One region of the Mesorhizobium sp. M6A.T.Ce.TU.002.03.1.1 genome, then DNA from elsewhere that is predicted to be linked to it. Evidence: predicted binding sites of a transcription regulator. Region 1 holds the regulator's gene; each other region holds the start of a gene.
The links. The regulator LexA, encoded in region 1, represses DNA repair genes until DNA is damaged. The targets are predictions, from matches to a motif close to TGTTCNNNNTGTGTTCNG.

Region 1 (10,234 bases):
TTTTGCCGGAATGGATCATGCCGGTGGCCGAGACGCTGAAGGCATTGGGCGCCGAACACGCCTGGGTCGCCCATGGCGACGGCTATGACGAAATCACCACCACTGGCGAAACCCAAGTGGCCGAGCTGGTCGGCGGTGAGATCCGCACCTTTACGCTAACCCCGGAAGCAGTCGGGCTGAAGCGGCACACCAAGGACGAGTTGCGCGGCGGCGACGCCGCCTATAACGCCCAGGCGCTACGCGACATGCTGGGCGGCGCCGCCGGCGCCTTTCGTGATACGGTGCTGATGAACGCCGGCGCCGGACTGGTGGTGGCTGGCAAGGCGACGATGCTTGCCGACGGCATGGCGACGGCGGCGCAAGCCATCGACAGCGGCCGGGCGCTGCAAGTGCTCGACCGGCTGGTCGAGATTTCGAACGGATAGAGCCGTGTCTGATATCCTGCGCAAGATCGAAGCCTACAAGCGCGACGAGATCGCGGCGGCGAAGGCGCGCGTGCCGCTTGCCGAGATCAAGGCGCGGGCGAAAGACACCGATGCGCCGCGCGGCTTTCTCTCGGCCCTTGAAGCCAAGCGCAAATCCGGCAGCTTCACGCTGATCGCCGAGATCAAGAAGGCGAGCCCTTCCAAGGGGCTGATCCGAGCCGATTTCGATCCGCCGGCACTGGCCAGGGCCTATGCGAAAGGTGGCGCCGCCTGCCTCTCGGTGCTGACCGACGCGCCGTCCTTCCAGGGCGCGCCTGAATTCCTCACCGATGCGCGCAGTGCCGTGACATTGCCCGCCTTGCGCAAGGATTTTCTGTTCGAGCCTTATCAGGTGTTCGAAGCCCGTGCGTGGGGCGCTGACGCCATCCTGATCATCATGGCGAGCGTCGATGACGCCGTGGCCAGGGAGCTCGAAATGACGGCTTTCGAGCTCGGCATGGACGCGCTGGTCGAGGTGCATGACGAAGCCGAGACGGAACGCGCGCTGAAACTGTCGTCACGGCTGATCGGCATCAACAACCGCAACCTCCGGACGTTCGAAACCAGTCTCGATACTTCGGAGCGGCTCGCGACGATGGTGCCGGCCGACCGCCTGCTGGTCAGCGAGAGCGGTATTTTCTCGCACGAAGATTGCCGCAGGCTGGAAAAAAGCGACATCGGCACCTTCCTCGTCGGCGAGAGCCTGATGCGGCAACAGGACGTGGCCGCCGCAACGCACCTGCTTTTGACGGGCAAGGCGCCGGCTCATGCATCGGCCCGAAAATCGGAATCGATTTTCGGAGAGCACGATGCATAAATCCAAAGTGTTAGAGCGTGCTATGTGCGTCCAAACGGACGCACGTCGTTCTAAGGCCGTCTGACGATGACGGCTGCCCTCACCCATCTTGGCGCGAAAGGCGAAGCCAATATGGTCGATGTCGGCGACAAGGCGGAAACGACCCGCACGGCGATCGCCGAAGGTCTTGTCTCGATGCGGCCAGAAACGCTGAAGATGATCCTCGACGGCGATGCCAAGAAAGGCGACGTGCTGGGCACGGCGCGCATCGCCGGCATCATGGCGGCCAAGAGGACGCATGAGCTGATCCCGCTCTGTCACCCGCTGCTGTTGACCAAGATATCCGTCGACATCGAACCGGACGCGACGCTGCCTGGCCTGAAGGTCACGGCGCTGGCCCGCGTCACCGGCAAGACCGGCGTCGAGATGGAGGCGCTGACCGCCGTCTCGGTCGCTTGCCTGACCATCTACGACATGGCTAAGGCGGTCGACCGCGCCATGGTGATCTCCGGCATCAGGCTGGTGGAAAAGACCGGCGGCAAATCCGGCGTCTACAAAGTAGGCGCCCAAGGGGCAGGCCAATAATGGCGCTGCTTCCGGTTGCCGACGCGCTCGAGCGCCTGCTTGAAGATGCTGCGCCCTTGCAAGCTGAAAGCGTCACCCTGATGGACGCCGCCGACCGGATACTGGCGGACCCGCTCACGGCGCTCCGCACCCAGCCGCCCTTCAACGCGTCCGCCATGGACGGCTATGCCGTGCGGGCCGAGGATGTCGCCTCCGCGCCGGCAACACTTGCGGTGATCGGCATGGCGCCGGCCGGACGCGGCTTTGCCGGAACAGTCGGCCCGGCGCAGGCCGTGCGCATCTTCACCGGCGCGCCGCTTCCCGCAGGCGCTGACACCATCGTCATCCAGGAGAATGTCCGCGACCTCGGCGGCGGCAGCATCGAAGTGACCGCGTCGACGGTTGAAGGCCGCAACATCCGCTGCCTCGGGCTCGATTTCTCGAAGGGCGACGTTCTGCTGGAGAAAGGCCGCCTGCTTGATCCGGCGGCGTTGTCGCTGGCGGCGTCGGCCAACCATCCGCAGGTCAGCGTGGTGAAACGGCCGCTGGTCGCCATCATCGCCACCGGCGACGAATTGCTGCCGCCAGGCAGCGACCTTGGCCCGGACCAGATCATCTCGTCCAACGCCTATGGCGTCGCTGCCGCGGCCCGCTCGGCCGGCGCCAGCGCGCTCGACCTCGGCATCGCCCCCGACCGCAAAGAGGCGATTGCCGCGCTGGTGAAAAAGGCGGTTAACGCAGGGGCTGACGTCATCGTCACGCTGGGCGGCGCCTCGGTCGGCGACCACGACCTCGTCCACGACGTGCTGACCGGCGAAGGCATGACGCTCGATTTCTGGAAGATCGCCATGCGGCCCGGCAAGCCGCTGATGTTCGGCCGGCTGGGCGACATCCGCTGCATCGGCCTGCCCGGCAATCCGGTGGCGAGCCTGGTCTGCACGCAGCTCTTCCTGAAGCCGCTGCTTGCGCGGCTTGGCGGACGCGCCTACCGGCAGGACATGCGTCAGGCGCGGCTCGGTGCCGCCATGGCGGCCAACGATATCAGGCAGGACTATGTACGCGCCGTGGTGAAGGAAGACGCCGGCACGCTCAAGGCGACGCCGTTCGGCATCCAGGATTCCTCGATGCTCAGAATGCTGGCCGACGCCAACGGGCTGATCGTGCGCGAGCCATTCGCTCCCCCCGCCGCGACAGGCGCCGCCTGCAGCGTGCTGATGCTACGCTGAACAAAACGTCAACACATTCATTAAACTTTAAACAGTTGCGGAACACAACTGGAACAGATAGTGTTTGTTCTGGGTTTGTTTTTCTGATTCTGTTGGGGGTCGCGATGCTGACACGCAAACAACATGAGCTGCTGATGTTCATCCACGAGCGGCTGAAGGAAAGCGGCATTCCGCCCTCGTTTGACGAGATGAAGGAAGCGCTCGATCTCGCGTCCAAATCGGGAATCCATCGGCTGATCACGGCGCTGGAGGAGCGCGGCTTCATTCGCCGGCTGCCCAACCGCGCCCGCGCGCTGGAAGTGCTGCGCTTGCCCGATTCGATCGCGCCCGGCCTCAATGCGGCGCGCAAATTCTCGCCGAGCGTCATTCAGGGCAGCCTTGGGCAGGGCAGCCTCGGCCGACAGATCAAGCCGGCGCCGTCACGCATGCCTGCGGCCGGCAATGACGACGACGTCGTTGCCACCGTCTCCATTCCGGTGATGGGCCGCATCGCTGCCGGTGTGCCGATCGATGCCATCCAGCACCAGACGCATTCGATCTCGGTGCCACCGGACATGATCACAGGCGGCGCGCACTACGCGCTGGAGGTCAAGGGTGATTCGATGATCGAGGCCGGCATCTTCGACGGCGACACGGTCATCATTCGCAACGCCGACACCGCCCAGCCTGGCGAGATCATTGTCGCCCTGGTCGACGAGGAGGAAGCGACGCTGAAGCGGTTCCGCCGCAAAGGCGCCTCGATCGCCCTGGAAGCCGCCAACCCGGCCTATGAGACGCGCATCTTCGGGCCGGACCGGGTCAAGGTGCAAGGCAAGCTCGTCGGATTGATCCGACGTTACTGAACGGCAGCTTTCTTGGGTTTCTCAGGCTTACGGTATGGCGGCAGGCCCCTCGCCTCGCGAGAAAATCTCCGCTGCTCATGCCAAGGCCTATATGGCTGTTTGACGGCAAAACGGATTTCTGCGCGCGTCGTCGCCGATAGCGGATCGAAAAAGACGGCGGCACTGCCCATGCGAGCGAGCTGCCGTTTGGTCACGACGAGGACCAGCGGGTTGCGGCAGGGATTATAATAGGCCGTGGCATCGTCGATGACGATCAAGTCCGCAAAGGCACAGGCTGGCCGCGCGATTTTGCGGTCATCGGCGAGCGCGATGATCGCGCCGGACGGATGCCGGGCGAGGCACAGGCCGGCAGTGCAATAGAAAGGCGCTCCCGGCGGCAGGTCGGCCGGGTCGGCGATGTCGAACCGCACGTCTCCTTTTTCGAACGTCTCCGGCTCGACAATGGTCGCTGAAGTCAGCGCATGTTTCCAGTTGTCGGTGGTGAATTCGTTCGAGCGCACCCGGTTGACGGCAAGTTCGCCGCCGCCGATCGGCAGCGCCACCAGATGCGCATCCTCCGAGATCAGCACGTCGGGGTTTCGCGTCTCGGAAATCGTCAGCAGGCCGGCAAGCGCAAAGGGAAGTGCCGCAAGCCGCAACCATGTCGTCGCCATCGTGGCGATGACCAGGGCGACCGTCACCAGCAGAACCGACTGCAACGAAATCAGCCCGACTGCATCGACCGGCGAACGCTCGGAGATCCATCCCGATATTGCAATCATGGCCGTCAGCCCCTTGCCCATCATGTAGAGGAAAGGTCCGTCGAAGCCGAAAGGCATTGCCAAGGCGCTGACGACCGCCAGGAACATGACGACCGTGACGATCGGCATGACGGCCAGATTGGCAAACAGACTGAGCGGCGAGACGCGCTGGAAGTGCCAGATGGCGAAGAGCGCGGTGGCGCTGCCGGCAATGATGGAGGTCATGGCGATGGTGCCTGTTCCAGCGACGAGCTTCCGCGTGACGAAAGCGGCCGGTGACCGTCGTTGTGGCGGCGCCGTGGCCTTGTCGGCACGATAGTCGGACCAGCCGGCATAGGCGCCCACGAGAGCCGCGGTCGCGGCGAAGGACATCTGGAAGCTTGGGCCGACCACCTCGTGCGGCGACACGACGATGACGGCGATGGCTGAAATCGTAAGATTGCGCATGGTGAGCGCAGCCCGGTCGAACAGCACGGCGACAAGCATTACCGCCAGCATGATGAAGCTGCGCTCAGCCGCGACCACGATGCCGGAAAAAATGAGATAGGCAGCGATGGAAAGGAGTGCGGCTGCAGCCGCATATTTTTTGACCGGCCGGCGCGACGAAAAATCGGGAAACAGCGCAAAGGCGCCGCGCAGCAATCCCATGATTGTGCCGGCGACAAGCGCCATGTGCAGGCCGGAAATGGAGATGATGTGGTAGATGCCGGTGCGCCGCATCGATTCGTTGATCTCTTCGGGGATGCCGGCACGCACGCCGACGATCAGCGCAGCGGCAATCTCCCCCTCGGCGCCACCGATGCTGTCCCTGATATGGTCGGCGATGGTTTCACGCGCCTTTTCGATCGACGAAGAAAGGCGCGCGGCTACCGGTGCATCTTCGGAAGCGACGATCTTCGGATTGCCGAGGAAAAAGCCACTGGCGCCGATACCGGCGAAATAGCTGTCAAAGGAGAAGTCATAGCTGTCGGGCCGAACCGGGCCAGTCGGAGGCAAAAGCCTTGCATAGCCGGTTGCCACCGAGCCTGCGGTCATCTCAGCGGGAATTTTGCGTGCCGAAACCCTGACACGTTCCGGTGCATAACGCAGTGTCGGCCGGGCGGTCGATATCACGTCGAGGGTCAGCCTGATCCGGCCATTCGCCATCTGGTCGAGCCTGACGACGCGGCCGGTGAGTTGGGTCTGGATTACCGAACCGAGCATCTGCGTTCCCGCGCGCCAGGTTTCAACCTTGGCGGCGAGCACACCGAGCGCGCACAGCAACGCTGCCATGAAACACAAATGTGTTTTGCGCCATGACCGCGTGACCGCTGCGCACAATGCCGTGAGGACCACCACGGCAATGGGCTGCGGAAAGTCCGGTTCCACGGCAAGCGAGAAATAGACGATCACTCCGGATGCCAGGAAAACCGGCACCAGCAGGAAGGCGACGCCGCGGTCGAGCTCCATGCCCGCCGCCGAAACCACGCTGTTGCGGATAGCGGATAGTGAAAGACGGCGGAAATGAACGACAGGCCCGGGTATTGGAGCCGGTATTGGCGCGGAGCGGTCCGGCGAGAGAGGCTGGATGCCGGGTTGCGACGCAGGCAGCGAAACGGGTAGCGGCTCGACGGGAGAAACGTCGGCAAACAGCGATCGTTCGCTGACGCTCGCGATCGCGCCCTCGCTCTCGTCCACGCCGCGGCCTGGTCCAGCCATCGGGTCTGCCCCTTGCGCCCTTGACCTCCTATGCTACATGAACGCGCGACGCGCGAAAGTCCGCGCAACCACATCGGTTTCCTGCGCTTGCCCGAGAGTTCCATGCCCGACAAGGTCGTCACCCGTTTTGCCCCCTCGCCCACCGGCTTCCTGCATATTGGCGGAGCCCGGACGGCGCTGTTCAACTGGCTGTATTCAAAACACACCGGCGGCAAGATGCTGCTGCGCATCGAGGACACCGATCGTGAGCGTTCGACCGACGCGGCAACCGCCGCCATTCTCGACGGGCTCTCCTGGCTCGGCCTCACCTGGGACGGCGAGCCGGTATCGCAGTTCGAGCGCGCGCCGCGCCACCGCGCTGTCGCCGAGGAGCTGGTACGCCTCGGCAAAGCCTATTACTGCTATGCGACGCCGGCTGAGCTGGAGGCGATGCGTGAGAGCGCGCGGGCCAAGGGGCTGCCTCCCCGCTATGACGGCCGCTGGCGCGATCGCGACCCGTCGGAGGCGCCGGCCGGCGCCAAGGGCGCGATCCGCATCAAGGCGCCGGCCGACGGCGAGACGGTGGTGCATGACCTCGTGCAGGGCGATGTCCGCTTTCCCAACAAGGATCTCGACGATTTCATCATCCTGCGCTCGGACGGCAATCCGACCTATATGCATGCCGTCGTCGTCGACGACCATGACATGGGCATCACCCACATCATCCGCGGCGACGACCATCTGACCAATGCCGCCCGCCAGATGGTGATCTATCGAGCCATGGGCTGGGACGTGCCGTCGATGTCGCATATCCCGCTGATCCATGGCGCCGACGGCGCCAAGCTGTCGAAGCGGCACGGCGCCCTCGGCGTCGAAGCCTATCGTGCCATGGGCTATCTGCCCGAGGCACTGCTCAACTACCTGGCGCGGCTCGGCTGGAGCCACGGCGACGACGAGATCATGTCGATCGCCGACATGATTGCGTGGTTCGACATCGGCGACGTCAACAAGGGAGCCGCCCGCTTCGACTTCGCCAAGCTCGAGGCGCTGAACGGCGTGCACATGCGCCGCATGAACGACGCCGAATTGCTCGATATCTTCATCGCCACTTTGCCCTATCTCGAAGGCGGCCCGGCGATCGCCGCGCGTCTCGACGACACGCGCAAGGCGCAGTTGCTTGCCGCCCTGCCAGGTCTGAAGGAGCGCGCCAAGACGCTGGTCGAGCTGGCCGACGGTGCCGCCTTCCTGTTCGCCGAGCGGCCGCTGCCGATCGATGAGAAGGCGGCTGCATTGCTCGGCGGTGGGGCGCGCGAGATCCTGCGGGGCGCGCACGCGGCGCTGAAGACGATTTCAGGCGATTGGACGGCCGAAGCGGCGGAAGCAGCGATCCGCGAGTATACGCTAGCGGGCGGCCATAAGCTCAGCGCCGTGGCCCAACCTTTGCGTGCCGCGCTCACCGGAAAGAGCACCTCGCCCGGCGTGTTCGACGTGCTTGCCGTGCTTGGCCGCGAGGAAAGCCTGGCGCGCGTCACGGATCAAATCGATTAGCAAAACTGGCCCAAGAAGATTGGCATTGAAAGGTGGGTTTCGCAGTGCAACATTAGGTCTTGGCCCAATTTGGCACGCAAATCCAATTGCGGGCGCAAACGCGCGGACTCCGATCCTTTCGACGTGTTGCGTTGCAGATATTTCGCCTTTGCCGGCATGAGAAAACCAAAAGGAGTTTGCAATGTCCGAAGCTGCGACAAAAATGGAATTTGGCGGCAAAACCCAGGCGTCGACTGCAAAACTTGAGTTCGGCGGCAAAACTCACGAACTCAAGGTGCGAAGCGGCTCGGTCGGACCTGATGTCATCGATATCGGCTCGCTTTACAGCACCACCGGGGCCTTCACCTACGATCCCGGCTTCACGTCGACGGCAAGCTGCGAGTCGGAAATCACTTTCATCGACGGCGATGCCGGCATCCTTTTGCATCGCGGCTATCCCATCGACCAGCTGGCCGAGCATGGCGACTTCCTCGAAGTCTGCTATCTCTTGCTCTACGGCGAATTGCCGACCAAGGCGCAGAAGGACGATTTCGACTACCGGGTGACGCGCCACACCATGGTGCATGAGCAGATGTCGCGCTTCTTCACCGGCTTTCGCCGCGACGCGCACCCGATGGCGGTGATGTGCGGCGTGGTCGGCGCGCTGTCGGCCTTCTATCACGATTCCACCGACATCTCGGACCCGTATCAGCGCATGGTCGCATCGATGCGGCTGATCGCGAAAATGCCGACGATCGCGGCGATGGCCTACAAATATCACATCGGCCAGCCCTTCATTTACCCGAAGAACGAGCTGAATTTCGCGGCCAACTTCCTGCATATGTGCTTTGCCGTGCCGTGCGAGGAATACAAGATCAACCCGGTGCTGGCCCGTGCGATGGAGCGCATCTTTATCCTGCACGCCGATCACGAGCAGAACGCCTCGACATCGACGGTCCGCCTCGCCGGCTCGTCGGGCGCCAATCCGTTTGCCTGCATCGCAGCCGGCATCGCCTGCCTGTGGGGACCGGCCCATGGCGGCGCCAACGAGGCGGCCTTGAACATGCTGGGCGAGATCGGCCATGTCGACCACATCCCGGAATTCATCGCCCGCGCCAAGGACAAGAACGACCCGTTCCGGCTGATGGGTTTCGGCCACCGCGTCTACAAGAACTACGATCCGCGTGCCAAGATCATGCAGAAGACGGCACATGAGGTTCTGGGCGAACTCGGCATCAAGGACGATCCGCTGCTCGACATCGCCATGGAGCTGGAGAAGATCGCGCTGACCGATTCCTATTTCATTGAGAAGAAGCTCTATCCGAACGTCGATTTCTATTCCGGCATCACGCTGAAGGCGCTGGGCTTCCCCACCACCATGTTCACGGTGCTGTTCGCGGTCGCCCGCACCGTCGGCTGGATCGCGCAGTGGAAAGAGATGATCGAGGATCCGCACCAGAAGATCGGCCGCCCGCGCCAGCTCTATACAGGTGCGCCGGAACGCGACTACGTGCCGATTGCGAAGCGGTAAAAAGAAAAAGTGAGTAGTGAGTAGTAAATAGGAATTTTCTTCACTACTCACTACTCACTACTCACCCCTTGATGTACTTCATCACGACCCCCGCTGCGATGTCGCCCGAAGGTCTGTCGATGGCCATGCGTCTGGCCACCTCGGCAAAACCGTCCTTCTGCCATGCGCGATAGGGGGTGTCAGAAAACAGCCCCTCCAACTGCCGCGCCAGATAATGCGGCCGCACATATTCGTTGTAGTTTTCCGGCACGACCGGACGGTCGGCGATGAGATTTGGCAAGGCGGCGCTCCATACGGTGATCAGGCGCTGGGCCATCCGCATGACCGGATCGAGCCGGTAGCAGGAGATCATCGGCACACCCGACAGCGCCAACTCCAGCGACACCGTTCCCGATGCGATCAGCGCCGCATCGGCCTTGCCGAAGGCCTGCCATTTGCGCTCGGGATCAAGGATGATCTCCGGCTTCTCGTCCCAGCTTGCGACCGAAGCCCTGACCAGGTCGGCGACATGCGGCACAGTCGGCAACAGCAGGCGCAAGCGGTGTCCGCGCGCGCGCAGGATCGAGATCGTCTTGCCGAACGGGCCGACCAGCCGTCGCACCTCGCCGCGACGCGAGCCGGGCAGCACCAGCAGCGTCTTCACACGATCGTCGGACAGATCGCGCGGCAGGCTTTGCGCTTTGGCAGCGCCGAGCACGCCCGGATCATGTGTGAGGCGATGGCCAACATAGGTGCCGGGCGGACCGCCGAGGCGTGCGAGCTCCTTCACTTCGAAAGGCAGGATGCAGAGGATATGGTCGACATACGGTTTCATCGCCACCGCCCTGCCCGGTCGCCACGCCCAGACGCTCGGGCAGACATAGTGAA
Region 2 (10,234 bases), on a different contig from region 1:
CAGATGGCTGAGGCGCTTGGAATCATCGAGACCGTCGGGAATGTTGGCGGGATCGAGCACCACCGCTGCCGCGACGACCGGCCCGGCGAGCGGGCCGCGGCCGGCCTCGTCCATTCCCGCCACCGGCCACAGGCCTTCGGCCATCGCCTTCGTCTCGAAGGAGAAATCGGGTCTCTCGACGATTTCGAAGAGAAGCGGAGAATCAGAGCGCGCGCGAGCCATGTTGCGGCGAGGTTCGCATTGGCTCCGATTCTCCGCAAGTCCCTCCGGGTCCGGCGGGGCACCGGACTCGGAGGGCACCGTCTGCAAGCCCGGGGACAAGACAGGCCGGACGGGATCTTTTTTCCATGTGCCGCCGGCAATGGCGGCACATGATGATTTCAAAGCAGCATCAGTTGCTCGGTTGCCTTGGCCGCGACGACGAACTGATCGGTCCTGAGCGACCGCCGCTCGGCGTTGAGGCCAAGCCTTTTGGCGGCGATCTCGAAGCGCCGGCCGATCTGCCAGGCATAGGGGCCGGCGCCCTTCATGCGCTTGCCCCAATCTGAATCGTAATCCTTGCCGTCGCGCATCGAGCGGATCAGCGACATGACGTGGCGGTAGCGGTCCGGATAATGGCGCAGCAGCCAATCCTTGAAGATCGGCGCGACTTCCAGCGGCAGGCGCAGCACGACATAGCCGGCCTCGCGCGCTCCCGCTGCACATGCCGAATCGAGGATGCGTTCCATCTCCTGATCGGTCAGGCCGGGGATGATCGGAGCGACCATGACCGAGGTCGGAATGCCCGCATCCGAAAGCTGCCTGATCGCCTCCAGCCGCTTGGTCGGCGTCGACGCGCGTGGCTCCATCGTGCGCGCCAGCATGCGGTCGAGCGTCGTCACCGACAGCGCCACCTTGGCCAGCCCGCGTTCGGCCATGCGCGACAGAATGTCGATGTCGCGCGTCACCAGCGCGGATTTGGTGACGATGCCGACCGGGTGGCCGCGCGCCTCCAGCACTTCGAGGATCTCGCGCATGATCCGGTACTGCTTCTCGATCGGTTGGTAGGGATCGGTGTTGGTGCCGATGGCAATGGTGCGCGGCTGATAGCCGTCCTTCGACAGTTCCTTGTCGAGCAGCCGCGCCGCATCCGGCTTGGCGAACAGCTTCGATTCGAAATCCAGCCCCGGCGACAGGCCCATGAAGCTGTGCGTCGGCCGGGCAAAGCAATAGACGCAGCCATGCTCGCAGCCGCGATAGGGGTTGATCGAGCGGTCGAAGGAAATGTCGGGCGATTCGTTACGGGTGATGATGGTGCGCGGCTTCTCGACCTGCACCTCGGTCTTGAAGGGCGGCAGCTCCTCCAGCGAATTCCAGCCATCGTCGAACACATGCCGGCTGACCGGTTCGAACCGACCGGACGGGTTGATGCCGGCGGACCGGCCGCGATTGCGCTCCGGACGGATACGGACGCCACTCTGCTCGATCATTGCATTGGCCATCTCGGCTCTTCCAGCCCCGAAGGCAGCAATGTCGGCACGTACGATCTGTTCCATTTTCGCCCTCTCCCAGGGACTGTCAGCAGGCTGTCGAATCGCTCTGTTCATGAAAATAATCCTATTTTGCCGATGAGAACAAATCAAGAACTTTTTATGATGCGACGCAAAAACTGGCGCTGCCGCCGGCTTTCCGATATTCGGCTAACGATGCTCAGCGTTCTCATCCAGACCTTGAATGACGAAGAGAGACTTGCCCGCACGCTCGCCTCGCTGATCGGCGGCGCGGTCGAGGGCGTGGTGCGCGACGTCATCGTCTGCGACGCCGGCTCGGCCGATCAGACGCACCGCGTTGCCGACCATGCCGGCTGCCTTTTTGTGGCGAGCGGCGGCGTTGCTGCCGGTATCCGGCAGGCAAAGGGCGACTGGCTGCTGCTGCTGGAGCCAGGCGCGCGGCTGGCGGAAGGCTGGATCGACGAGGTCGCTGCCCATACAGCCAGGCAAACCATGCCGGCACGATTCTCGCGGGCGCGCGGCAGCCGCGTGCCGTTCCTGTCGCGGGTCTTTTCGGGAAACCGGGCACTGGCCGAAGGGCTGGTGATCAGTAAGCGTCAGGCCGCGGCCTTGTCGAAAAACGCCCGCAGCGCCGAAGCCATCGCACGCGGTCTTGCGACCAAGAGGCTCGACGCCGAGATCTGGGTGGCGCCGGCGAAGTGAGGGGCCTTCCTCTGCCGTAGCTTGCTGGGTTAGGCGGCGCGCAGGCTGTGGGCGGAAAGCGGCTTGGTGGAGGCCCTATTGCAGCGACCCTCCTGGGAGGAATGCATATGCTTGTCGTCCTGCAAGAAACTCGCGATACTTGGCAACATTTCGGGGAGATTGCAGATGAATGTATCTAAATTCGTTCGTATCGCCTTGCTGGCAGCAGCTTGGTCAGTGCCGGCGATCGCGTCGGCGCAGGAGTCGTCCCTTTGGTCAGTTTATGAGAACACGCTCAAATCGGCCAAGTACATCGATCTGACCCATGCCTTCGAGCCGGTGCAGCCTGTATGGCCGGGCTTCGCCAATGCCAAGTTCAAACCGACTGTCGCAGGTCGGGATATCGAGGGCTACGTCAAGGCTGGCGAAGAGTTCACTTACGACAAGCATGGGTTCGTCGCGACCGCCTACGAGCTGACGACGGACCAATATGGCACGCAGCTCGATCCGCCCTCCCACTGGAACCCACTCGGTGCAACGATCAGCGACCTGCCGGCCACTTATGCCGTGCGGCCGCTCGTCGTGATCGACATCAGCGGCAAGGTGCAGACTGACGAAGGCTATCACCTCCAGGTCGCCGACGTCGAAGAGTGGGAAAAGGAGCACGGCCGCATACCGGAGGGTTCGGTCGTCTTCGTGCGTTCGGATTGGTACAAGAAATGGTCCGATGCCGCCCGCTTCAACCAGAAGCCGTTTCCAGGCGTCAGTTTGGACGCGCTGAAGTTCCTGCATCTGGAGCGGAAGATTCTGTTTCATGGCCATGAGCCGCTCGACACCGACACCACGCCCAATCTCGAAGGCGAACATTGGCTGCTTCACAATGATTTCACCCAGGCAGAAGGCGTTGCAAACCTCGACAAAGTGCCAGAGGCCGGGGCGTTGGTTACAATCGGCTTTGCCAAGCCGCTCGGCGGGTCGGGCGGGTATGCGCGTTACATTGCCATTGCACCCGCCGACTGGACGGAGGGCGTTTCGGTCACCGAGGCGCCGGGTGTGCCGCTTTCTCGGCAAAACGCGCCGCTCAAGCGCGACGAGAACGGCGTCTTCCGTCCGACGCCCTGATCGCTGGCGATATCAGCAGGCCGGCGAGACGACTAGCCCCTCCGGCGCTCGCGAAAACGTGACTGTCCCGACGATAGCTATCATAATCGCCAGCGCTATCGTGGCATGAGCGCGCCGGTCCTGCCACGGGAGACAGCCATGCTCCGCCTATCTGCCGCAGTTCTGCTGACCCTGGCATTCTGGCCGCTTACCGCTTCGGCCCAGGAACAGCCGCCGCCGTCGAGATGCGTTGCGATCGCGCAAGCGCTGCCGTCGGCCACCTATGCCAGCTTCACGGCGCCCAAGGCGCAGACGCCTCTGCTGGCCGAGGCCTTCGTCGACGGCGAGGTTACGATCACCTATGCCGGCCATTCGACCTACATCATCGAGACACCCGCCGGCGTCAGGATCGCCACCGATTTTTCCGGCGTCTACGGCGGTGACCCGCTGCCGCGTGTGGTGACCATGAACAAGGCCCACCGCACCCATTATTCGGACTATGTGGATCCCGGCATCGAATATGTGTTGCGCGGTTGGAATCCGGACGGCGGTCCGGCGCGCCACGCTCTTGTCGTGGATGACGTCTACATCCGCAACGTGCCGACGGATATCCGCAATGGCGGCGATCTCGGCAAGGACGGCAACTCCATCTTCATCTTCGAAGTGGCGGGGCTCTGCATCGGCCATCTCGGCCATCTGCACCACCGGCTGGAGGACGCGCATTATGGCGCCATTGGCCGGCTCGACGTCCTTATGGTGCCTATCGACGGCGGCATGACGCTGTCGCTCGACCGGATGACCGAAATCACCGCGCGGCTCTATTCATCGATGATCCTGCCGATGCATCGCCATTCGACCCCGATCAGTGAGTTCACAGGTAGGATGGGTGACGATTTCGCGGTGGAATTCCTCTCCGGCCGGTCGCTGACGGTCTCGCTGAAGACGCTGCCCGACCGGCCGACGATCATCATCCTCGAAGGGGTCTGATCGCTTCGTCCCGGTCTTCTCCGCCGTGCGCAACCTCTTCTTTCCACTCGCTCAAAACACTCGCTGTCGTTCGGCTTCAGGGGGCAGAGTTAGCTGCCCTCCACTCTGCGGGCCGATAGGACTAACGAGGGCAGCTTCCGGACGTGCTACTCTGGTTGTTGCGGTCATCGCGAAAATTGGTATCATGTTGGTATTATCGCTATGGGTCCCAGGCGTGACATTCCTCGAATTTTTCGCTGCTGCGCAGAGCAATGGAAGTGATGCGCCGGTCTATAGGCGCCTGCAGGCAGCCCTAGTCGACGCGATCGCCTCGGGCACCTTGAAACCGGGCGCCGTTCTTCCGCCCGAACGTGAGCTTGCCCTTGAACTTGGCATTTCGCGGGTTACCGTGCGTAGAGCGATGGCTGAACTTGTCCGCCAAGGTCTGATTATCCAGCGACATGGCAGCGGAACATATGTTTCGGGGACGCGCGAGCGCGTCGTGCAAAGCTTGAGCCGACTTTATTCCTTCTCCGAAGACATGACCTCGCGCGGACGGACGCCAGGCACGCTGTGGCTGGAGCGCGACCTTAGCGTGGCGAATGCCGACGAGGCGCGCCGGCTCGAAATGCCCAATGGCGGGTCTGTCGTTCGGATGTGCCGGCTGCGGCTGGCGGATAAAGAGCCCATTGCGTTGGAAACCTCATTGATTCCGGCTGCTATCCTGCCCGACCCGAAGCAGATCGAAGACTCCCTCTACCGGACATTGCGCGATCTTGGTCATGTTCCAGTCAAGGCCGTTCAGCGTTTCTCGGCGATCAACCTCGACGAAAAGAGCGCCCGCCTTCTCAACGCACCGACGGGCGCTGCAGCGCTCGACATCTACCGGATAACCCGGAGGGAGGATGGCGTCGTCGTTGAATCCAGTCGGTCGATTTTTCGCGGCGACGCCTACGATTTCGTTGCTGAGCTCGGGCTGGGCAGATGAAATATGGTAGCTGCCAGGCGATCCCGGCGCCATCAGCAAACTCTTTCGTGAGACAAGTGCGCACTGATGTCCGGCCACGATTGAATCGGAACCGCGGCGGCCGTGGAGCAGCCAGCATTGCGTGCCATCAGAGATAAGACCAATTCATGACCAGTTATTTCCTTGGCATCGACGCGGGCTCGTCCGTAACCAAAGTCGCGGTGTTCGACGAAAATGGCCAACAGCTCGGCATGGGATTTCGTCGCATCCGTCTGCAAAGACCCTATCCAGGTTGGTCGGAACTCGATCCCACCCTTGCATGGAGCGCGGTAAGCGAGGCGATCCGTGCTGCTCTCGCCAACGCCGGTATCGTGGGAAACGATATTGCCGCCGTGGGTCTGTCGGCGGCCATGGTAGGGGCATGGCTGGTCGATTATACCGGCAGTGCCTTGCGTCCCGGTATCGTTTGGGAAGACAGCCGGGCGCAGGATTTGCTGGAACGGCGGGCGGCCGACGTGCCGGATTTCTATCAAAGGGTCTTCCAATCCGATGGTTGCGTATTGCAGCAGGGGTGCACGTTGCCGCTACTTGCTTGGCTGCGAACATATGAGCCAGATGTGCTGGACAGGGCGGCACATGTTTTCGGCTATAAGGATTTCCTGCGCCTGAAGCTGACCGGACGGGTAGCCGCCGATCGGACGGAAGCTGCAGTGGCGCCAGGCAGCGCGCGGCAGCGCGACCACAGCCCCGAAATGCTTGCATTGTTCGACGTCGCCGACCTGGCGCACAAGCTGCCGCCAGCAGCAGATTCCGAAACCATAGGCGGCTTCGTCACGGCCACGGCAGCAACTGCTACCGGCCTGAGGGAAGGCACGCCGGTGGCGATCGGCGCTGGCGATGTCCCGGCGACGGTCATTGGCGCCAGTGCACTCGAAAGCGGGATGGCGATGGCCGTTCTCGGTACGACCTGCATGGTCGGCATCGTCTCCGATCAGCCCGTGTTCACGCCACCCAATTTGGGCCTGCTTTTTACCCTGCCCGGCGAGAACTGGTTTCGCGCGATGGTCAACGTGGCCGGCACGCTCAACCTTGACTGGGCTATCGAAACGCTGTTGCCCGACCTAGCCGGGGAACCCGATCTCTACGCGCAGATGGAGGCGATGATCGCCCCGCTACCTATCGGCAATGAGGGCGTGACCTATTTGCCATATCTCAGCGAGAGCGGCATCATTGCGCCGGTGGTTGACCACGAGGCGCGTGCCGGTTTTTACGGTCTCGCACCCCGACACGGGCGGCCTCACATGATCCGGGCCGTCTATGAGGGCGTGACGCTGGCGATGCGCGATCTGTACCAAGGTCTGGAAGGCACCGGCGACAAAATCCTGCTGACCGGCGGCGGAGCGCGCAGCCTGATGTGGACCCAAATGATCGCCGACGCGCTCGGCATCACTGTTCTCGTCCCGGCCGGGACCGAATTTGGTGCCAGGGGAGCAGCTCTCCTCGCGGCGACAGCCATTGGACGGTTCGGTTCGATCCGCGAAGCGTCGAAGGCGACCCGGCAGATACAGCGCCGCCATGAGCCGGACGGTTCCGTGAAGCCGGCCTGGGACCGCGCCTTCGCTAATTATCGCGCCCGCCGCGACAGCAGCTTGCGCAGATAGCCGGAAAAGCTCTACAAAGTTGTTTCAGGTGGTACATACCACGAGAAATTCTGGTTTAACCTGTCCATGCCTTCAATCGTCGCCGCAGATCATGTGCCGCTTTATCAACGCATCGCGAGTTCGTTCGCGGCGCAGATAGCATCCGGTGCGCTGAAGGTCGGCGAAAGATTGCCGTCGGAGCGGCAGATGGCCGAGGAGCTCGGCGCGAGCCGAATGACGGCTCGCCAGGCGCTTAAGCTTCTCGAACGGCGCGGCTTGGTGGAGACGCGTACCGGCCGAGGCGCCTTTGTCGCCCATCCGCGCATCGAACAGCAGCTCAGTACTCTGAGCGGTTTTACCGAGGAGATGCATCGCGGCGGCCGCTTGGCTTCCAGCATCGTGCTGGATGCAGGCGTCGGCGCGGCGGATCGGGAAGCGGCGGCGGCGCTTGGCATTGCAGAGCATGCGCCGGTCCATCGCTTGGTTCGTGTGCGTCTGGCGGATGCCGAACCCGTTGGCCTCGAGCGCACCGAAATCCCGGCGGCGCTGGCGCCGAAACTGCTGGAACGCGCGGATTTCAGCACGGATTCGCTCTATCGCGTGCTGCGAGAGGACTATGGCCTCTACCCGAGCGAAGCCGAGCAGAAGCTCTGGTCCGCGCATCCGGATGCGGCCAGTGCTGCCTCACTTGGTATTTCGCTGCAGAGTCCGGTTCTCTTTCTCACCCGCCGCACGCTCGACGCGACGGGCCGTCCGATCGAATACGTCCGGGCGGTCTATCGCGGCGACTGCTTCGTGATGCGCGTCAATCTGACGCTCGGAACAGACACATGACCAAGACGCCGACTGCCGCCGCTTATTTAGCCGACCTCACTACTCGTATCGGTCGTCTATACGACGACAATGCCGAAGCGATCGCGCTCGCCGCCGCCGCCGTCGAGCGCACGGCCAAGGCTGACGGGCTGGTCTATGTTTTTGGCACCGGCCATAGCCACACCATGGCCGAAGAGGCGCACTACCGGGCCGGTGGGCTGGCGCTGACCGTGCCGATCCTCGCCGCTACGACCATGGTGCATGAAGGTGCGGTCGCGGGCACTGTATTCGAGCGAATGTCGGGCATCGTCGCGCCCATATTCGCCCGCTATCCGATCGGGCCAAACGATGTGCTGATCGTCGTGTCCAACAGCGGCGTCAATACGGCCACCGTGGAGGCTGCGTTGATCGGCAAGACAATCGGAGCGACCGTTGTCGCGATCACCTCGGAAGCCTATTCGAAGGTTGCTGCCCAAGGGCGGACGCGGCTCGCCGACGTCGCCGACATCGTCCTTGACAATGGTGCGCCTCCTGGCGACGCCACCATCAACCTGCCGGGGAGCAAATTGCGTGTCGGCCCGGTGTCAACTTCGATTGGGGCAGCGCTGATGAACGCCGTGTTCGTCGAAGCAGCTGCGCGTCTGCAGTCGGCTGGTGGCGCCGCACCCATTTATCTCAGCGCCAATATGCCGGGCGCCAAGGAGGTCAACGAGGCGCTGGTTGATCGTTATCGACCGCGCAATCCGCATCTTTGAGAATTCCAGGACACAGGGATTCCGGACTCAACGGGAGTCTCGGAGCAACGGGAGGAATATGATGATGAGCCCTACGAGATTTCTGACGATCGCCGGCTTCGCCGCTACACTTCTTGCCGGCACCGCCTATGCCGAGCCGGTCGACCTGACGGTCTGGCATATGGAGCAGCCGCCGCACCGCGTGCAGCGCATGAAGGAACTGCTCGACGAATTCAACGCCGCCCATCCCGACATCCAGGTCAAGCAGGAGCCGCAAAGCTGGGGTGAGGTCTACGCTAAGGCGCCGGCGGCCTTCGCCGCCGGAAACGGTCCGGACCTTCTCTTTACCATTCCCGATTTCACAACAGTCCTGAAAGGCATCGATGTGGTCGTGCCGGTCGACGATCTGGTCAAGGACCTCGACAGCAAGCATGGCTTCGTCGAGGCGACGCTCGCGCCCTATAAATACGACGACCATGTTTGGGCCGTGCCGGCCTACAACATGGCGATCTCGCTATGGTACCGCAACAGCGTGCTGAAAGCGGCAGGCGTCGAGGTGCCGAAGACCTGGAGCGAGTGGCAGGCTGCCGCCGAGAAGCTCAGCACCGATGGCAAATCCGGCATCGGTCTTCCGGCCAACAAACAGCTCTATACGGACCAAACCGTCTATAGCTTCATGGTCAACAGCGGCGCCGGCGATCTCTACAATGACGACGGCTCGATTGCTTTCGACAAGCCGGAAACCGTCAAGGCTTACGATTTCTACAGCAAGCTTGCCAAGTTTTCGCCACCCGACAACAGCACGTGGACATGGGGGGAGGCGGAGGCATGCTTTGCAAACAGCAGCTGCGGCATGATCCTGCAGTTCGGTGTCATCAACACCTACGAAACGCAGGCCGAAGGTGACGCCGCCGATCTCGGCGTGGCGCCCGTTCCGCATGCCGACGAGCAGAGCGCGTCGGCGACCATCTCCTATTCGAACGCCATCATGCTGACGACAAAGGATGAGGCGAAGCAGAAAGCCGCCAAGGTGTTTCTCACATGGTTGCTTGAACCTGCAAATTACGGTCGCTTTCTCACAATGGAGCCAGGCCTGTTCCTGCCGGTGACTAATGACGGCGCCAAGGCGGAATCGTTCTGGAGCGACAAGACCGTGACTAAATACAAGTCCCAGGTCGAAACCATGATTGCCAATTCGCAAAACGGCAAGCTCTTCGGCTTCACCACCGGCAAGGTGTTTCCGTCGATCGGCGCCATCTCGGCTCAGAATGTGATCGCCGAGACCTTGCAGCGCGTTGTTGTCGACGGTCAGAGCGCCGCCGATGCCGTCAAGGCCGGGCAGGCGCGGATGTCCGAAATCGCCACCAAATAGCGGGCAAGCCGGGGAACGCTCATGAAGAACACGACGCTCGCTTTTGCGTTCGTTTCGCCGGCGCTCCTCTTCCTGCTGGCGGTTCTCGGCTGGCCGCTCGTTCAAGCCGCCATCCTGAGCTTTCAGGATGTCGGCGTGATCGGCTCTGAAGGCCACTTCATTGGGCTCGGCAACTATGCGACGATCCTCGGCGGCGCCGGCTTCTGGCGGGCGCTTGGCCGCAGTGTCGTCTGGGTGCTGTCCAACGCGGTGGTGCAGACTTTGTTGGCGCTGGCAGCGGCGCTTATCCTCAATCAGAAATTTCCCGGCGTCCGGATCGCACGCACCTGGATAATTCTCACATGGATTGTGCCGACCGTGGTCGTTGTCATCATCTGGCGGTGGTTGCTTTCCTCGTCGGGCGGCATGATCAACCCTCTTTTGATCCAGGCCGGCGTGATCGAGCGTCCGGTTGGTTTCTTCGCCACGCG
Region 3 (10,234 bases), on a different contig from region 1:
CGGTAGAGATAGTGGCGGCCGATTGCCGAGAAACGCGCGTCGAAGCTATCAGGCACGACAGCCGCCTTGAGGACGGCGATGCGCGCCTTGGCCGCTTGCAGATGGGCATTGACCGCATCGCGCACCTTGTCATCAGGCCACGCCTTGACGAGATCGACATGCGCCACCTGGCCGGTCGCATGGACGCCGGCATCGGTGCGGCCTGCGCCGCGCAGCGAGACCTGCTCGCCGCAGAATTTCTCGATCGCCTGCTCGATCGCCTGCTGCACCGAAGGCTGGTCTGCCTGGCGCTGCCAGCCGGCATAGAGGCTGCCGTCATATTCGATGTCCAGGCGAAAACGCGGCATTCCTAAAGCAGGATGAGGTTAGGCGGCGAGCGCGGAGCCGAAGGCCGAAGCGTAGACCAGCTTGCCGGTCTCAGGCGCCTCGCCCCAGGCCAGCGCCTGCAGCGCGTCGCCCTGATATTCGCTCTCGAATTTTTCGGCGCGTGCGTGGCTGTAGCCGAAGCGGCCATAATAGGCGGGATCGCCAAGCACCACCGCCAGCACCTCGCCGGCGTCCTTGAGGCGGATATGCGCCTCGCGGACCAGCGCGCCGCCGATGCCGGTGCCATGGAATGACGGCTCGACGGCCAAAGGCGCCAGCGCCACCGCCGGGAAGCTCTTGCCGCCATTTTGCACGAAAAGCCTGGAAAACAGGATGTGGCCGACCACCTGCCCATCTTCGTCCGCCACCAGCTCGACGACGGCATCGCCGCCGGTGACCAGCGCGTCGACCAGTCCGGCCTCCGCCTGCTGGCCGAATGCGTGTTCCTCGACGAGGCGGATCGCCTCGCGGTCCCGCGGCGTCGCCGCGCGTATCGACATCATGCTCATGAGAATTTCGTTCCTTTTTCGAGCTTGGCCCCACGCAGAAACTCTTGCGCGGCAATGGGCCTTCCGCCCGCACGTTGAACTTCGACCAGCCTGATGGCGCCTGACCCGCAGGCGACCGTCAGGCGGTCATCGAGAATTCCTCCCGACTCGCCGGCGCCTTGCGAAAGCGTCGAGCGAAGCAGTTTCAGCCGTTCCAGGCGGCCGCCGATTTCGGTCTCGCACCATGCGCCGGGAAAGGGCGACAGGCCGCGAATATGATCGTGGACTTCGCCAGCAGGCCGCGTCCAGTCCACGCGCGTCTCCGCTTTATCGATCTTTTTGGCGTAGGTCACCCCCACCGTCGCCTGCGTGGTAAATGTCAGGGCATCCCGTTCCAGCCGTGCCAGCGCTTCCGCCATCAGCGCGGCACCAATGAGCATCAACCGATCGTGCAGGTCGCCGGCCGTCATATCGGGGCCGATGGCGCATTTTTCAATCATCGCCACCGGACCGGTGTCCAGACCTTCCTCCATCCGCATCACCATCATGCCTGTCTCGGCATCGCCGGCCATGACGGCGCGCTGGATGGGTGCGGCGCCGCGCCAGCGCGGCAACAGCGACGCGTGGCCATTGAGGCAACCGAGCCGCGGCGCCTCGAGGATGGGTTTGGGCAACAGCAATCCATAGGCGACGACCACGGCGACGTCGGCCCGCAAGGCGCGGAACGCCTGCTGCTCGGCCTCGCTCTTCAGCGACACCGGCGTCCGCACCTCGACGCCCAGCCGCTCCGCCTCGCGCTGCACCGGCGATGGCGTCAGTTCCAGCCCGCGGCGACCTGCGGCGCGCGGCGGCTGGGTGTAGACGGCTTCTATCTCATGCCCGGCCTCCGCGATCGCCCGCAGCGTCGGCACCGAGAATTCGGGCGTACCCATGAAAACGACGCGCAGGGGCATTTTTGAGCCCTATCCCACCAACTTGCCCGGCGCCTTGCTGCCTGATGGTTTGTCCCTGGCGAGCTTCTTGAACTTCTTGACCACCATGTCGCGCTTCAGCTTCGAGATGTGGTCGATGAACAGAACGCCGTTGAGATGATCTATCTCATGCTGCAGGCAGGTCGCCATCAGCCCTTCGGCCTCGATCTCCTGCAGCTTGCCGTCGCGATCGAGATATTTCACACGCACGGCGGCGGGGCGCTCGACCTCGGCATAGTAATCCGGGATCGACAGGCAACCCTCCTCGTAGACCGAGCGCTGATCGGCGCTGTCGAGAACCTCGGGGTTGATGAAGACATGCGGCGCCGGCGTCTCGTCTTCCTTGGCGAGGTCGATCACCAGCATGCGCAACGGTTCGCCGACCTGGATCGCCGCCAGGCCGATGCCCGGCGCATCGTACATGGTCTCCAGCATGTCGTCGGCGAGCTTGCGCAAGGCGCCGTCGACGCGCTCGATCGGTTTCGAAACCTGGCGCAGGACGGGATCGGGAAGAATGATGAGAGGCTTGATCGACATGGCGTCTCACCTAAGACGTCGCACGGAAAGCGTCAACCGGGGCAATTGAAGCGCCGTTCACGTTTTGATCTGTGCCGTCAGGGAGAATCATCTATGCTGTCCATATGAACGACCTGACATCAATCCTGTCCGAACCAATCGCCCGGCTCGGCGCCACCACGATCACGCTCGGCCACGCATTGGCATTCGGCGCGATCCTGTTTCTGGGCCTGTTCGTGGCGCTGGTCGTCGCGCTGTGGCGGTCGGCCAAGGCGCGTGCAGTGGCGGCTGCGGAAGCCGCCGACCACGCCCGCGACGCCGAGGCGCGGATGGCCGGCATCCTGCAAAGCCAGGCCGAGATGCAGGGCCGCATGGGCGCCATCGCCGAAGTGTTCGGGGCGCGGCAGGCCGAACTCACACAGTCGATCGGCCAACGCCTCGACGCGATGACCGGCCGCCTCGGCCAGACCATGACCGAGCAGACGAAATCGACGCATGAGAGCCTCGCCAAGCTGCAGGAACGGCTGGCGGTCATCGATATCGCGCAGGGCAACATCCAGTCGCTGGCCGGCCAGGTCGTTCAGCTTCAGGCGATCCTCTCCAACAAGCAGACGCGCGGCGCCTTCGGCCAGTCGCGCATGGAGGCGATCGTCGCCGACGGCCTGCCGCACGGCGCCTACGAATTCCAGGCGACCTTGTCGAACGGCAGCCGGCCCGACTGCCTGGTGAAGATGCCGAACGGCGCGCCGGCGCTTGCCATAGACGCCAAGTTTCCGCTGGAAGCCTGGAACGCCATCCGTGCCGCCGAAGGCGTCGATTTGCAGAAGGCCGCCGCACAAGCGTTTCGGCGCGATATCGAGGTGCATGTCCGCGATATATCAGAAAAATACCTGATCCAGGGCGAGACGCAGGACACCGCTTTCATGTTCGTGCCGTCGGAATCGGTGTTTGCCGAGATCCACGAGAATTTCGAGGGGATTGTCCACAAGGCGCACCGCGCCCGCATCGTCATCGTCTCGCCGTCGCTGCTGATGTTGTCGATCCAGGTCATCCAGGCGATCCTCAAGGACGCCCGCATGCGCGAGCAGGCGCATCTGATTCAGGGCGAGGTGATCCGGCTGATGGAGGATGTCTCGCGCCTCGACGAGCGGGTGCGCAAGCTGCAGAGCCATTTCGGCCAGTCGGCCAAGGATATCGACGACATCCTCGTCTCGACGTCGAAGGTGACCAAGCGCGGCCAGAAGATCGAGGCGCTGGAGTTCGGCGCGCAGCCGACGGAGGGCGACGCCGGATCGGCCGAGACCACACACGGCGCGAAGGTCGAAGCGGGTGCGCGCGTCGCCGACTCCAAGACCGGTCAGCTGAGACTTAGGGTCGTCGAAGGCGACGACTGAGAGCTACTGCTCCTCGACGATCGTTGTGCCTTCGAAGTCCGGCAGCCAGTGTAGCGCCGAGCGATGCCACAACTGCCGTCTCGGCACCAGTTCATCGCGCTGACGCGCCGTGCCTACCCTGATGCCGTAGACTTTCGGTCCGTCACCGACCGACGTGGCATAGAGATGCGAACCGCACTCGCCGCAAAAAGCCTGGGCGCGCCTGGCGCCGCTCGACCCGGTCTTGATGTAGATCTTCGGCGTGCCCCTGGTGATCCGGTAATGATCCTCCGACGCCGGCACGGTCACCCGAAACGCCGTTCCAGTCAGTTGCTGGCAATCGATGCAGTGGCAGATATTGGTCTTTTCCGGATCGACTTCCGCCTCGTAGGTGATGGCCCCGCAATGACACCCACCGTCGATTTTCATCTTCATTCCTCCCAAAATCCGTTCGGCAATGCTTGAGCGACGTGCGCCCGTTTGGACACATAGTATGGTGTAATGCTTTGAATCTACACATCATGCTTTCCGAAATCGACTCCGACATTCGAGTTGATGCGGCAGCGCGGCAGGCGAACCTTGCAACGGCAGGCCTCTAGTCCGGCGCTTGTCCCGACGCGGCCTCTATGGCCTTGAGCCGGCGGGCTCAGGGTCCGCGGACGAACAGTCGCGTGACCTCGGGCATCTCGGTCTTCAGCCGTGCCTCGATGCGTTCGACGCAGGTCTCGATCTCGGGCGCCGACAAATGGTCCTCGTTGGCAACCGGCTCGGGCGCCATCAATCGGACTTGAGCATTCCTCCTCCAAGCGTGAGAACAGTCCGCAGTTGGCCGGGCGCGCCAGTATGCGAAATCCGCTGTGAACGTGGGGGCTTAGCCACAACCGCCAAGGTCGGTCCGTCGTTGCAGGGCTGGCGTGTTTTCATCGAGCCAAGACTGACGCTAGGTACCGTGCCGGGAATGAGATATAGTTCAGATACTAGTGACTGCCGGGCGCTGGCACAATGGCTGGACTGGGTGAACAGATTGCGCGTCAGCAGCGCACCATGGGACCGCTCCTGGTGGCGGCAGTGGTCATCGGCCTTATAGGCCTGCCCGTCGCAGCCTGGCTCGACCTCCGAGACCTATCGGAACGGATGCTGCGCACGCAAGCCAGCGAAATCAGCCGGATCATCGACGAAATGCGCGGATTTTACGGCAGCGACGTCGTGGGACGCGTGCTGCAAGCAGACGACGCCGTGACCGCGACGCACAACTACCGGGACGTGCCAGGTGCGATCCCTATTCCAGCAACCCTCTCGATCGAACTCGGCAAGCGCATCAGCGCTCACGACGGGTCCGTCAAATATCGGTTCGTCTCCGATCTACCTTTTAAAGGTCGCGACCCCCACCAGCTCGATCTATTCGAGCGGAATGCAATCTTTGCTTTGCGTGCCAACCCGAGGGAGCCGATCATCGAAGTCTCGGGTTCGCTGTTTGACCGGCACGTCCGCGCCGCGGCCCCCGTTGTAATGGGACAAGTCTGCGTGACCTGCCATAACTCACACCCGGACAGCCCCAAGACGGACTGGAAGGTAGGGGATGTCCGAGGGATCCAGGAGATATCGGTCAATCAGCCTATCGCTGCGAACGTCCTCGCCTTCAAGTATCTGCTCCTATATTTCGGCTTCGCGGCGGCGGCGGGCCTGACGTTCATTCTCCTGCAGCGTCGGCAGTCCGCCTTGGTTCAGGGCATCAACAAGGAGCTTTCCGAGGCAAACGACTTCCTGGCCGCGATTTCATTGAAGATCGCCAAATACCTCTCGCCTCAAATTTACAAAAGCATCTTCAGCGGCCAGAAGGACGTCACCATCGCGACCGAGCGCAAGAAGCTCACGATCTTTTTCTCCGACGTCAAGGATTTCACCGCGATCGTGGAACGGCTCCAGCCCGAGGACCTGACGGTTCTCCTCAACGAGTACTTCACCGAGATGTCGAGGATCGCGCTCAAACACGGCGCCACCGTCGACAAGTTCATCGGCGACGCGCTTCTTGTGTTCTTCGGAGACCCGGAGACGCAAGGCATCGAGGAAGACGCGAGAGCCTGCTTGCGCATGGCTGTCGACATGCAGCGTCGGCTGGAGCAGTTGAACAGGGTGTGGCGTGACCGCGGAGTTGAACGGCCCTTCCGAGCTCGCATGGGCATCAACACGGGCTATTGCAATGTTGGGAACTTCGGTTCCGATGATCGGATGGACTACACGATCATCGGAGCCGAAGCGAACTTGGCGGCCCGTCTGCAGTCGATTGCCGAGCCCGGCGGCATCTGCCTCAGCTATGAGACTTACGCGCTCGTTCGCGACCTTGTCCGGGCGCGTCCGTTAGCACCGATTGCCATGAAGGGGATCAGCCGGGAGGTTGTCCCCTACGAAGTCGAGGGCCTCCTGGGTGAACTGGCCCAGCGCCCTCAGGTCATCAGCGAGCACGCGACTGGCCTCGACTTGTTCCTCGATGTTGAGGCAATCGACGAGAACGGGGTCGAGCGGGCGAAGAAACGACTTTCGGAGGCGCTCCTGGCCTTAACCATCCGAAGCAAGCCCGCCGCTTTTTAGGTTCTCTAGAAACTGTCCCACTGTCAGGGCACCTCTATGCCCAGCATCATCTCGCCGAGTGCTGCTCCTCCAAACTCAAGCAGTTCCGCTGGGTCGCAACCCGCTCGAGAAAACCGCCCGCAATTACCGCCGTTGTCACTCTCGCGGCTATTGTCTTGTGGTTGCGGTAACTGTCCACACGGCCTAATCGACGATCTCGTTCGTCCAGACCTTGAAACCGGCCAGCGTGCCCGGCCCGAAAATATGAGTCAGCGGCACATCGGCTGCGTCGCGGCCGGAGGCGATCAGGATGCGGCCTATGCGCGGCGCATTGTTGCGCGGATCGAAGGCATGCCAGCGGCCGCCGAGATAGACCTCCATCCAGGCAGCGAAATCCATGTCCGACCACGGTTTCGGCAGGCCGATGTCGCTGATGTAGCCGGTGCAATAGCGGGTCGGGATGTTCAGGGCGCGGCAGAAGGCGACGGCGAGATGGGCAAAATCGCGGCAGACGCCGCTTTGCTCACGATATGCCTCGGCTGCCGTGCGCGTCGGCCGCGCATTGCCGTAATTGAAGATGATGTGGTTGTGGACGAAGTCGCAGACCGCCTGAACGCGTGGAATGCCGAGCGGTGTGTGGCCGAACAGCCGCCATGCCTCGCTCGCCAGCACGTCGCTCTCGCAATAGCGGCTGGGCAGCAGGAACAGCAATGTTTCCGACGGCAGGTCGCGCACCTCGTGCTGCCACGCCACCAGCTCGCCCAACTCGAAGGTTCCCGGGTCGCGGATCACGGCGTCCGTGCCGAAGGTGAAGCGACCGGGCGGGGCGACAAGACGGTTGCACCAATTGCCGAAACTGTCGCGGTAGCTCTCGATCGGCACCGGTGGGTTCGAGGTCAGGAAATCCGGTCGCTCGAGATCGGACGCCCGGGAATAGTGGACGTTGAGCATCGCGATCAGCGGCGCTTCCTGCGGAAAGTCGAAGCTCATCTCGCAGCCGATGTGGATTCGCATTGTCGTCCTGACCGGCCTGCCGGATCAACACCCGGCGAAGGCACGGGCTGTTGCTGCAGTGCAAAAAGATCATCGCACGGACCAACGCGGTTTACGAGCGAATTAGAAACCGCTTGGCGGCCGCCGGCCGGCACAGGCGCCAGATTATGCCTCTTGCGGTCGGGCGTTTCTCTTGGTTCATTTCGCTTGCCACAATCGGAGGACGAATCATGGCTAAAGGTGCGATGAAGGCGGGCAAAGAAGCCCGCAAGCCGAAGAAGGACGCGAAGAACCCCGCCGCTGCCCCGACCCTGAAGGCGCCGCCCGTCAAGGCGACCAAACTCAAGGACAGGTAAGTCTCGGCGTTTCGGCGCAAGGCCATGACCGGCGGCATTTCAGGACCAATCGACAGTCAGCGATTGGTCCTGAAATGCCGCCGGCGCTGTTGTTGATTGGGCACCCGAAATTTCTATATCAATGCAGCGAAGACGACTTCGCGCTTTCCGAAAAGACCGGGACGACCCGCAATTCAATGGAGCGTTCCGATGTCGTGGATTCTTCTCTTCTTCGCTGGCCTGTTCGAGATCGGCTGGGCGATCGGCCTCAAATACACCGATGGCTTTTCGAAACCGCTGCCGACGGTCCTGACGGTTGTCTCGATGGTCGTCAGTCTCGCCTTGCTCGGACTGGCGCTGAAGACGCTGCCGGTCGGCACGGCCTATGCGGTGTGGACCGGCATCGGCACAGTCGGCACGGCGCTGCTTGGCATCTGGCTGCTCGGCGAGCCTGCGACGGCGATCAGGCTGGCCTGCATCGCGCTCATCGTCTGCGGCATCATGGGGCTGAAGCTCGCGGCCTAGTTTGGCTGCAAGATTGCAACACAAACGCCTTCAGGGCCGCTGCAAGGCGGCCCTGAATTTGCTTGGTGAAATCGCGCTGTAGGAGCGCTAGCGAGCCGAAAAGCCCGGGGGCGTCCTGCCGGTGCGCTGCTTGCGCGCCGCATAGCGCGCGTCGCGCTTAGCCTTGCGCTCGGCCTCGTCGGCGAGCAAACGAGCGATGCGCTCGTTCTCTTCGGCTTCCCGGATCTTCGCTTCCGCCTGCGCCGCTTCTTCGGCAGCGATACGCGCTGCTTCGGCAGCCGCTTCGCGCTCGGCCTTCTCGGCCGCTTCGCGCGCCAGCTTTTCCTGCTTCAGCCTGGCCTTTTCGGCCTCGCGTATCGCACGAGCTTCGAGGATTGCCTTGCGTTCGGCCTGTCGTGCCAGCACTGCTGGATCGTCTGCTGCCGGCTTTGCCTTGAAGCGCTCGAGAAGCGCCTTCTTTGCCTCGTTTGCGGCATTGCGCCGCTCGAAAACGTCTTTTTCCCTATAGATAGCCAAGTCCACTTCCCTGGAGTCAATTTGCGAGGCTTACATACGCGTGAAAACCCAGAGTTCAAGCGCCAAAACGGTATGCCAGCCATGAAATTCTGAGCTGTTGCAGTCGGGAGACGCCTTTTCGGCTGAATTCGGCTGAAACGGACATGCACTGTTCACCATCCGCCCCTCTGGCGGCGCGGCGGACTGGTCGCTACCTGTAGCGCGAAAAACAAAACGCCAGGATGACACATGATGGAACTCGGTCTCTATACCTTCGCCGACGTCAGCCCGGAACCGGGTCCCGGCGCCATTGGCGCGCATGAGCGGCTGCGCAACCTGATCGAGGAGATCGAGCTGGCCGACCAGGTCGGCCTCGACGTGTTTGGGCTGGGCGAGCATCACCGTCCCGATTATGCAGCTTCAGCGCCAGTCGTGGCCCTGGCCGCGGCCGCCGAACGCACCAGGCGCATAAAGCTGACCAGCGCGGTCACCGTGCTTTCCTCCGACGATCCGGTTCGCGTCTTCCAGCAGTTTGCGACACTCGACCTTCTCTCCGGTGGCCGCGCCGAGATCATGGCCGGGCGCGGCTCGTTCATCGAATCCTTTCCGCTGTTCGGCTACAATCTCGAAGACTATGACGAACTCTTCGCCGAAAAGCTCGACCTGCTGCTTGCCATCCGCGATAGCGTCAAGGTGACCTGGTCGGGCAGGCTGCGCGCTCCGATCAACGATCGCGGCGTCTATCCCCGCCCTTTCCAGGACAAATTGCCGATCTGGATCGCGATTGGCGGCACGCCGCAATCGGCCGCGCGGGCCGGTGCGCTCGGCCTGCCGCTGGCGCTGGCCATCATCGGCGGCGAGCCGGCACGGTTCGCGCCGTTGTTCGACATTTACAGGGAGGCGGCCAAACGGGCCGGCAACGATCCGGCTGATCTCGCCACCAGCCTCAACGTCCACGGCTTCATCGCTGAGACCACCGATCAAGCGGCCGACGATTTTTATGGGCCACAGGCCGAGGTGATGAACCGCATCGGCCGCGAGCGTGTCTGGGGTCCAACGTCAAGGGCGCATTTCGACCAGTCGCGTGGCCCGAACGGCGCACTGTTCGTCGGCAATCCCGAACAGGTGGCCGAAAAGATCGTTGCCCAGCACAGGATCTTCGGCAACGACCGCTTCCTGCTGCAGATGGCGATCGGCACCATGCCGCACGCCAAGATCATGAAGGCGATCGAGCTCTACGGCACCAAGGTCGCGCCGATCGTGCGCAAGGAAACGGCGAAGACCATCCCTGCCGTGGCCGCGCCGGCCGCCTGATTCATCGGCCCTGATTCACTGGCAAGGGCGCAGTACGGCCTTGCCATCAACGCCGGCTAACGCATCGGCCCGAAAATCGGAATCGATTTTCGGAAAGCACGATGCGTAGATTCAAAGTGTTAGAGCGTGCTTTGTGCGTCCAAGTGGACGCACGTCGCTCTAACGGAACTTTGAAGCCGCAAAGGCGTTTCCGCCAACAGCGTACACCAATCGCGGTGTGCCGCCGAGGGCCAGAATGAAAGCCGACCCCGCCGCTTTGGGCGCAGGCGCTGCCGAAAGCCCGGATCCGC

Region 2: the regulator LexA is predicted to act here: its motif matches at 1,610-1,627, upstream of EOC93_RS19625 (PA0069 family radical SAM protein).
Region 3: the regulator LexA is predicted to act here: its motif matches at 2,417-2,434, upstream of EOC93_RS09840 (DNA recombination protein RmuC).

Annotation. Positions count from the first base shown of each region.
Region 1 is NZ_RZTI01000006.1:25,908-36,141, reverse strand. It holds gene trpD (anthranilate phosphoribosyltransferase) at 1-425, shown strand, start outside; gene trpC (indole-3-glycerol phosphate synthase TrpC) at 430-1,281, shown strand; gene moaC (cyclic pyranopterin monophosphate synthase MoaC) at 1,348-1,845, shown strand; gene glp (gephyrin-like molybdotransferase Glp) at 1,845-3,050, shown strand; gene lexA (transcriptional repressor LexA) at 3,155-3,892, shown strand; gene EOC93_RS03395 (ComEC/Rec2 family competence protein) at 3,886-6,330, opposite strand; gene gltX (glutamate--tRNA ligase) at 6,433-7,857, shown strand; gene gltA (citrate synthase) at 8,039-9,367, shown strand; gene lpxB (lipid-A-disaccharide synthase) at 9,429-10,234, opposite strand, start outside.
Region 2 is NZ_RZTI01000067.1:5,100-15,333, reverse strand. It holds gene EOC93_RS19630 (ribonuclease HII) at 1-222, opposite strand, end outside; gene EOC93_RS19625 (PA0069 family radical SAM protein) at 381-1,535, opposite strand; gene EOC93_RS19620 (glycosyltransferase) at 1,686-2,192, shown strand; gene EOC93_RS19615 (cyclase family protein) at 2,358-3,293, shown strand; gene EOC93_RS19610 (MBL fold metallo-hydrolase) at 3,432-4,259, shown strand; gene EOC93_RS19605 (GntR family transcriptional regulator) at 4,444-5,226, shown strand; gene EOC93_RS19600 (FGGY-family carbohydrate kinase) at 5,373-6,866, shown strand; gene EOC93_RS19595 (GntR family transcriptional regulator) at 6,933-7,679, shown strand; gene EOC93_RS19590 (SIS domain-containing protein) at 7,676-8,413, shown strand; gene EOC93_RS19585 (ABC transporter substrate-binding protein) at 8,478-9,764, shown strand; gene EOC93_RS19580 (sugar ABC transporter permease) at 9,786-10,234, shown strand, end outside.
Region 3 is NZ_RZTI01000022.1:32,588-42,821, forward strand. It holds gene truA (tRNA pseudouridine(38-40) synthase TruA) at 1-347, opposite strand, end outside; gene EOC93_RS09825 (N-acetyltransferase) at 366-875, opposite strand; gene fmt (methionyl-tRNA formyltransferase) at 872-1,807, opposite strand; gene def (peptide deformylase) at 1,817-2,362, opposite strand; gene EOC93_RS09840 (DNA recombination protein RmuC) at 2,467-3,735, shown strand; gene EOC93_RS09845 (GFA family protein) at 3,739-4,143, opposite strand; partial or broken gene EOC93_RS09850 (cation transporter) at 4,361-4,468, opposite strand; gene EOC93_RS09855 (adenylate/guanylate cyclase domain-containing protein) at 4,717-6,303, shown strand; partial or broken gene EOC93_RS09860 (IS5/IS1182 family transposase) at 6,321-6,473, shown strand; gene EOC93_RS09865 (transglutaminase family protein) at 6,487-7,296, opposite strand; gene EOC93_RS35340 (hypothetical protein) at 7,506-7,631, shown strand; gene sugE (quaternary ammonium compound efflux SMR transporter SugE) at 7,821-8,135, shown strand; gene EOC93_RS09880 (DUF6481 family protein) at 8,223-8,651, opposite strand; gene EOC93_RS09885 (LLM class flavin-dependent oxidoreductase) at 8,883-9,944, shown strand; gene EOC93_RS09890 (AI-2E family transporter) at 10,180-10,234, shown strand, end outside.